DNA from 2 places in the Amycolatopsis sp. lyj-346 genome. Region 1 is predicted to be linked to the other one. Evidence: riboswitches for the same ligand, from Rfam matches in the RefSeq annotation. Region 1 holds a riboswitch; the other holds the start of a gene.
What was found. Region 1 has a riboswitch for thiamine pyrophosphate ahead of thiO (glycine oxidase ThiO). Riboswitches for the same ligand answer to the same signal wherever they lie in the genome.
Positions count from the first base shown of each region.

Region 2: linked by a shared signal. The riboswitch ahead of ACLJQE_RS23580 (thiamine ABC transporter substrate binding subunit) and the one ahead of thiO (glycine oxidase ThiO) in region 1 are both predicted to bind thiamine pyrophosphate.

Region 1 covers NZ_JAJPWT010000001.1:229,326-232,722, forward strand. Annotated here, with positions in the region: gene ACLJQE_RS01145 (thiazole synthase) at 1-165, opposite strand, end outside; gene thiS (sulfur carrier protein ThiS) at 167-367, opposite strand; gene thiO (glycine oxidase ThiO) at 367-1,440, opposite strand; TPP riboswitch at 1,434-1,539, opposite strand; gene thiE (thiamine phosphate synthase) at 1,671-2,330, shown strand; gene ACLJQE_RS01165 (hypothetical protein) at 2,332-3,066, opposite strand; gene ACLJQE_RS01170 (threonine/serine dehydratase) at 3,214-3,397, shown strand, end outside.
Region 2 covers NZ_JAJPWT010000007.1:381,292-384,688, reverse strand. Annotated here, with positions in the region: gene ACLJQE_RS23585 (ABC transporter permease) at 1-427, opposite strand, end outside; gene ACLJQE_RS23580 (thiamine ABC transporter substrate binding subunit) at 514-1,563, opposite strand; TPP riboswitch at 1,584-1,690, opposite strand; gene ACLJQE_RS23575 (4a-hydroxytetrahydrobiopterin dehydratase) at 1,723-2,007, shown strand; gene ychF (redox-regulated ATPase YchF) at 2,488-3,397, opposite strand, start outside.

The sequences.
Region 1 (3,397 bases):
GGAGCCGCCTTCGGCGTCGGCGCGGCGCATGGCGACGGTGGTCAGCTCGGTGCCGGACGCCACCAGCGCGCGTTCCAGCACGGCGAGGTTGGCCGCGCCGCCGGTGCCGATGATCAGCCGGGACGTCAGCTTGCAGGCGCCGATGACCAGCGGTTCTTCGTCCATTTCAGCCTCCCTGGACCGCGGTGAGCACGTCGACGCCCGCGCCCTTGGGCACGGGGGTGGCCGCCCAGTCGGCGCGGCGGACGACCACGCCGTCGACCGCGACGGCGATGCCGGGCCGCTGCCCGCCGGTGGCGTCGAGGACGTCGGCGACGGTGGCGCCGTCCGGGAACGCCGTCCACTCGCCGTTGAGCTTGATCTCCATCACACGTGCTCCTTCTGGTGCAGGCGGGCGGGGGACGCCGCTTCGGTGCCTTCGGGCGGCTTCTCCCCCTCGAGCCAGGCCACCACGGCGTCCGCGGTCACGGGGGCCATCAGCAGGCCGTTGCGGTGGTGTCCGGTGGCGGCGAAGACGCCGTCGTCCAAGACGCCGAGGTACGGCAGCGCGTCCCGGCTGCCGGCCCGCAGGCCGGCGGCGGTCTCGGTCAGCTCGTACTCGGTGATCGCGGGGAAGACGCGCTCGGCGCCTTCGAGCAGCTCGCGCACGCCGCGGGCGGTGACGGCCTGGTCGAAGCCGGCCTCGTACTGGGTGGCGCCGAGGACGAGTTCCTGGTCGCCGCGCGGAACGAGGTAGATCGGGCGGCCTTCGACGACGGCCCGGACGGTGAGCTTCGGCGGCGGCAGGCAGCCGCGGCGGGGCTTGAGCCGCAGGATTTCGCCTTTGAGCGGGCGCACGGCGTCGGCGAGCCGCGGGTGCAGCCGCCCGGTCCAGGCGCCTGCGGCGAGCACGACGGCTTCGGCGTCCGGGAGTTCTTCGACGCGCTCGCGGACGAACCGGACGCCGTGGTTCACGCAGGCCCGGTACAGCGCGTCGAGCAGTTTCCGGTTGTCCACGGCCAGGTCACCGGGCACGTGCAGTCCACTTCGGACGGACCCGACACCGGGTTCGAGCCGCTTGGCCTCCCGGCCGGTGAGCCGCTCGGCCGCGCGGCCGAGCGAGTGCAGGTGGCCGGCCAGGATGTCCAGGTAGCCGGCGTCGGCGCGGTCGAAGGCGACGACGAGCGTCCCGTGCCCGGCCAGCCCGGGGTCGACGCCCTCTTTTCCGAGGTCGCGCGCGAAGCCGGGCCACCTCTTCAGCGACGCTTCACCGAGGCGGAGGACGTCCTCCTCGCCCGGCCAGGCCTCGGTGACCGGGGCGAGCATGCCGCCGGCCAGCCAGGACGCACCGCCGCGGGCCGGCTCGGGGTCGTACAGGGTGACCTGGTGTTTTCCGGCGGCCGCGCGCCACGCCGCGGACAGGCCGATCACGCCGCCGCCCACCACTGCCAGGTTCGTCATGGAATCACGCTCCCTGCGCCGGCATGACCCGGATCAGGTTCCACGGTCGGAGCGGCAGCTCCCTCTCAGCCCGTGCCTCGGGCTCCCGTGCGGACACATCCACCCTACTGTGCCGTTCGTTGATAATCCAACCGCAGTCACGGCCGGATGGCTTTCGCGGCAACGACACCTGCCGCTCGACGGCGGCCTGCTTGGGTCGGATTATCAACGGGCGCGGTACCGTCGCCGCTATGCCCGCCCTCTCCGGTGACAAGATCCGCGCCCGCCTCGACGCGGCGCGCCTGTACCTGTGCACGGACGCCCGCACGACCCGCGGCGACCTGGCTGCCTTCGCCGACGCGGCCCTCGCGGGCGGCGTCGACATCATCCAGCTGCGCGACAAGACCGGCGCACTGGAGGCGGCCGGCGAGATCGCGGCGCTGGAGGTGCTGGCGGAGGCGTGCGCCCGGCACGGGGCGTTGCTCTCGGTGAACGACCGGGCCGACGTGGCGCTGGCGGTCGGGGCGGATGTGCTCCACCTGGGGCAGGACGACATCCCGGTGCCGCTGGCCCGCCGCATCCTGGGCGACGACGTCGTGATCGGGCGGTCGACGCACTCGCTCGACCAGGCCCTCGCCGCGGCCGCGGAGCCGGGGGTCGACTACTTCTGCACCGGCCCCTGCTGGCCGACCCCGACCAAGCCGGGACGTCCGGCGCCGGGCCTGGACCTGGTGCGCGCGACGGCGGCCTGGGCCCCCGACCGGCCGTGGTTCGCCATCGGCGGCATCGACGGGCCCCGGCTCCCGGAGGTCCTCGACGCGGGCGCGTCCCGGATCGTGGTGGTCCGGGCGATCACCGAAGCCGAAGACCCCGAGGCCGCGGCGCGGGAGCTGCGAGCCCGCCTCCCCTGACTCACGGGGTCGGCGTGACCACCGCGCCCTTGCTGGTCTGCGGGGTTGCCGTCGTGGCCGGGGCCGAGGTCGACGGCTGTTCGGTCGTCGTGCTCGGGGTGGTCGCCGGGGTCTCGGACGTCGTCGTCGGCGGGGTCGAGGTGTCCGTCGGGGTCGTGGTCGTCTCCGTCGGGGACACCTGGGTGTCCTCCGTCGAGGCCGGCGGGGTCGTCGACGGCGTCCTCTCCTGGTGGCCGGGGCTGCCGGTGAAGATCTTGCCGATGCTCGTGCCGGTTCCGCCGCCGATCTGGGTGCCCGTCGCCGACTCGAAGCCGACGATCGACAGGATCGCCACCGCGAACGCCGCCACGCTGGTGCCGATGAGCAACGGCCAGCGCAGTTTCCGCAGCCGTGACGGCTCGGGCTTGGCCAGCTGGACCGTCGGCTGGTCGGTGATCGGCACCTCCGGCGTATCGGGCGCTTCCGCGGGCCCGCGGCGCCGGATTCCCGACGTCGCCAGCTGGCGCGCTTTGAGCGCCGCCTCCCGCGTGCGCTGCAGGGAGCGCAGGTACAGCTCGCTGCCGACCGTCGACACCACACTCGCCACGCCGGCGCCGACCACCGTGCCCGCCACGCCCAGCGTCGAGCCGAGCAGGGCCGCGGTCACCGCCGCGAGCGCCGCCGCCAGGACCTGCGCGATGCGCAGGCCCGACTTTTCTTCCTTCTCCTCTGAAGCCGCTACGTTCTCCTTGCTCATGATCCCGATCTAGGTAGTCCGTGTTCTCCCCTGTCCAACGTGTAAGGCGCGTGAGTGACTCCCCTCGTTGCCACAGCGTGAGGAGGACCACTCCGTCTGTCCATATTAGACACTCCGAACCGAACGTTTTCTTGACATACTCGGCACATGGAACTGGTGACGATCTCTGACATCGAGGCCGCCGCGAAGCGCGTCGAAGATGTCGCCGTGCGGACGCCCCTGCTGCTCCAGACCTGGGATCCCCGCAAGACCCTGTGGCTCAAACCCGAAAGCCTGCAGCCGGTGGGCGCGTTCAAGGTGCGCGGCGCGTTCAACGCCATCGCCGCGCTCG
Region 2 (3,397 bases), on a different contig from region 1:
CGAGCGCCCGGGCCGCGTCGGTGGTCCGCGAGTCCAGCCGCGCCCACAGCCCGGCGACGGTCCGCGCGACGACGGCGACGTTGAAGAAGGCGTTGGCCAGCACGATCGGCAGCACGCCGCCGTCCGGCCACAGCGCCCGGAACGCCAGCCCGACGACCACGGTCGGGAGCACGAACGGCACCAGCACCAGCGTCCGCGCCAGGCCGACGCCGGGCAGCCGCACCCGGGCCAGCAGGAACGCCACCGGCAGCCCGGCCAGCACCGCGACCACCGTCGACGCGGCCGCGCTCGCGACCGTGAACCCGGCCAGCTGCCAGGTCCGCGGGTCGCCGAGCACGACGTCGAGGCCGCCCGCGGCGAACCCGCGGCCGACGATCGCCAGCACCGGCCAGGCGAAGAACACCACCAGGAACCCGATCGGGGCCAGCCCGAGCAGTGCCAGGCCGAGGCCGCGAGCGGTCCGCGGCGAGGCTGTTCGGGGATTCCGGGTGGCCGAGCCGCCGACCACGGAGGTCACTGCACGAGCGCGCGCCATTCGCCGATCCACTTCTCGCGTCCGGCCTGCACCTGGTCCGCGGGCAGGGCCTGCGGCCTCTGCGGCAGCGGCGCGACCTGTGCCCAGCCCGCGGGCAGGTCGACGCCCTGGCGCGCCGGGTAGACGTACATGTTGGCCGCGACCGTCGCCTGGAACTGCTGGGACAGCAGGAAGTCGACGACCTTGCGCGCGTTCTCGACCTGCTTGCCGTTCGCCAGCACGCCGGCGTACTCGACCTGCCGGTAGCAGGTGTCGAGCAGCGCCTTGGTGCGCGGCTTGCCGTCGTCGCCGATCTCGGCGGCCGGCGACGACGCGTACGAGACGACGATCGGCCGCGGTCCCTTGCCGGACGAGCCGGAGAACTGCTTGGTGTAGGCCTCTTCCCAGCCGCTGACCACCTTGAGGCCGTTGGCCTTCAGCTTCGCCCAGTAGTCCTTCCAGCCGGCCTCGCCGTACTTGGCGATGGTGCCGAGGAGGAACGCCAGCCCGGGGGACGCCGTCGCCGGGTCCTCGGCGACCAGCAGGTCCTTGTACTTCGGGTCGGCGAGGTCGTCGTAGGTCGACGGCGCCGGGATCCCCTTGGTGGTGAAGTAGCCGGTGTCGACGTTGACGCACACGTCGCCGACGTCGACCGCGGACAGCCGGTGCTCGGGGTCGACGGCGTAGCGCTGCGGCCCGCGGTCGGCCTCGGGGCTGGTGTAGGGCTCGAAGACGCCTTCGCTGAGCGCGCGCGAGGCGAAGGTGGAGTCGACGCCGAAGGCGACGTCGCCGATCGGGTTGGCCTTCGTCAGCACAAGCTTGTTGGTCAGCGATCCGGCGTCACCCTGCTTGAGCACGGAGACCTTGATGCCCGACTGCTTCTGGAAGGCGTCGAGCACTTCCTGCGGCGCGAGGAAGGAATCGTGCGTCACGAGGGTGACGGTGGGCGTCTGCTGCGTACCACCGTCACCGTCCGACAGCGAGCACGCCGCGGCGACGGCGCTGACGGCGGCAATGGCGGTCGCGGCGCGAACAGCCCTGCGTTTCATCTACCCTCCTGCACTTCGCCGGACGCGGAGGGAAGCCCTCCCGTCGCCGGCATGATCCGGTCAGGTGCGAACGGTCGCGGGTGACCCGCCTCTCAGCCCGGCTCACCGGACTCCCGTGGCAAGCGTGCAGCGTAGTCCAGGACGGACGACCATGGAGACATGACGGAAATCTTGAGCGACTCCGAGGCCGACGGACGGTTGGGCACGGGCTGGACGCGGTCCGGCGCGGTGATCTCGCGCGAGGTGGAGCTGGCGAGCTTCCCCCAGGCGATCGAGGTGGTGAACCGGGTGGCGGACCTCGCCGAGGCCGCCGACCACCACCCGGACATCGACATCCGCTGGCGCACGCTGACGTTCCGGCTCTCGACGCATTCGGCGGGCGGTCTGACGGCGAAGGACTTCGACCTGGCCGCGCAGATCGATTCGGTGCTGGCCGGGCTGTGATCTCGGTAACGCTGAGTGCACCTTGACCGCGGTTTGGCGTCTCTCGGTTACCGCAACCTTCGGGAGGGAGACGAGATGACCCAGGCAATCGTGGTCGGTACGGCAGCGTTCGCGACGATGGTGGCGGCGGCCGGTGGGGTGCTCTGGTTCACCGCCCGCAACCGCCGTCACCTCGACGGCTGAGAGTTCGATCACAGCTGTTAACGCAAGACATGATCGGCGCGCTGTTCGGAGCGGAAGCATCGGTTTTCGGCCCTAGGAAACGCCATGAACAGCACCGCCGCCCTCACCCCCGCCCAGCGCGCCTGGATCAACGCCCTCGCCCCCGCGGTGGTGCTGATCGCGATCGCACTGCTGGGCCTGCTCGGCTGATCGAGCCTGCCGGATCACCGGGTCCGGCAGGCCACCGGGTGATCTGCCCCGGCGGCGGGAACTCGGCCGGGGTCTCGTCCGCCGTCGTTGATGGTCGCGAACAGCGAGTCAGACGTTGAAGCGGAACTCGACCACGTCGCCGTCGGTCATGACGTAGTCCTTGCCCTCCATGCGAACCTTGCCCGCCGCCCTCGCGGCCGCCATCGAGCCCGCCTCCATCAGGTCGGCGTAGGAGACGATCTCCGCCTTGATGAAGCCGCGCTCGAAGTCCGTGTGGATGACGCCCGCCGCCTGGGGGGCCGTTGCGCCCTGGGGGATCGTCCAGGCGCGGGACTCCTTCGGGCCCGCCGTCAGGTACGTCTGCAGGCCGAGGGTGTGGAAGCCCGCGCGGGCCAGGGAGTACAGGCCCGGCTCCGGCTGGCCGACCGACTCGAGCAGCTCGCGCACGGACTCCTCGTCGTCCAGCTCCAGCAGCTCCGCCTCGACCTTCGCGTCGAGGAACACCGCGTCCGCGGGCGCGACCAGCTTGGTCAGCTCCTCGCGGCGGGCTTCGTCGGTCAGCACCGACTCGTCGGCGTTGAAGACGTACAGGAACGGCTTCGTCGTCAGCAGGCTCAGTTCGCGCAGGGCGTCGAAGTCGACTTCCTTCTGCGCCTGGAAGAGCGTGCGCCCGGCGTCGAGGATTTCCTTCGCCTTCTGGGCGTTGTCCAGCGCGGGCTTGTTCTCCTTCTTCGTCCGCGCTTCCTTCTCCAGCCGCGGCAGCGCCTTGTCGAGGGTCTGCAGGTCGGCGAGGATCAGCTCGGTGTTGATCGTCTCGATGTCGCTCGACGGGTCGATCCGGCCGTCGACGTGCACCACGTCGGGGTCGTCGAACACGCGGATGACCTGGCAGATCGCGTTGGCCTCACGGATGTTCGCCAGGAACTTATTGCCCAGCCCGGCACCCTCGGACGCGCCCTTCACGATGCCCGCGATGTCCACAAAGGACACGACGGCCGGGACGGTCTTCTCCGACTTG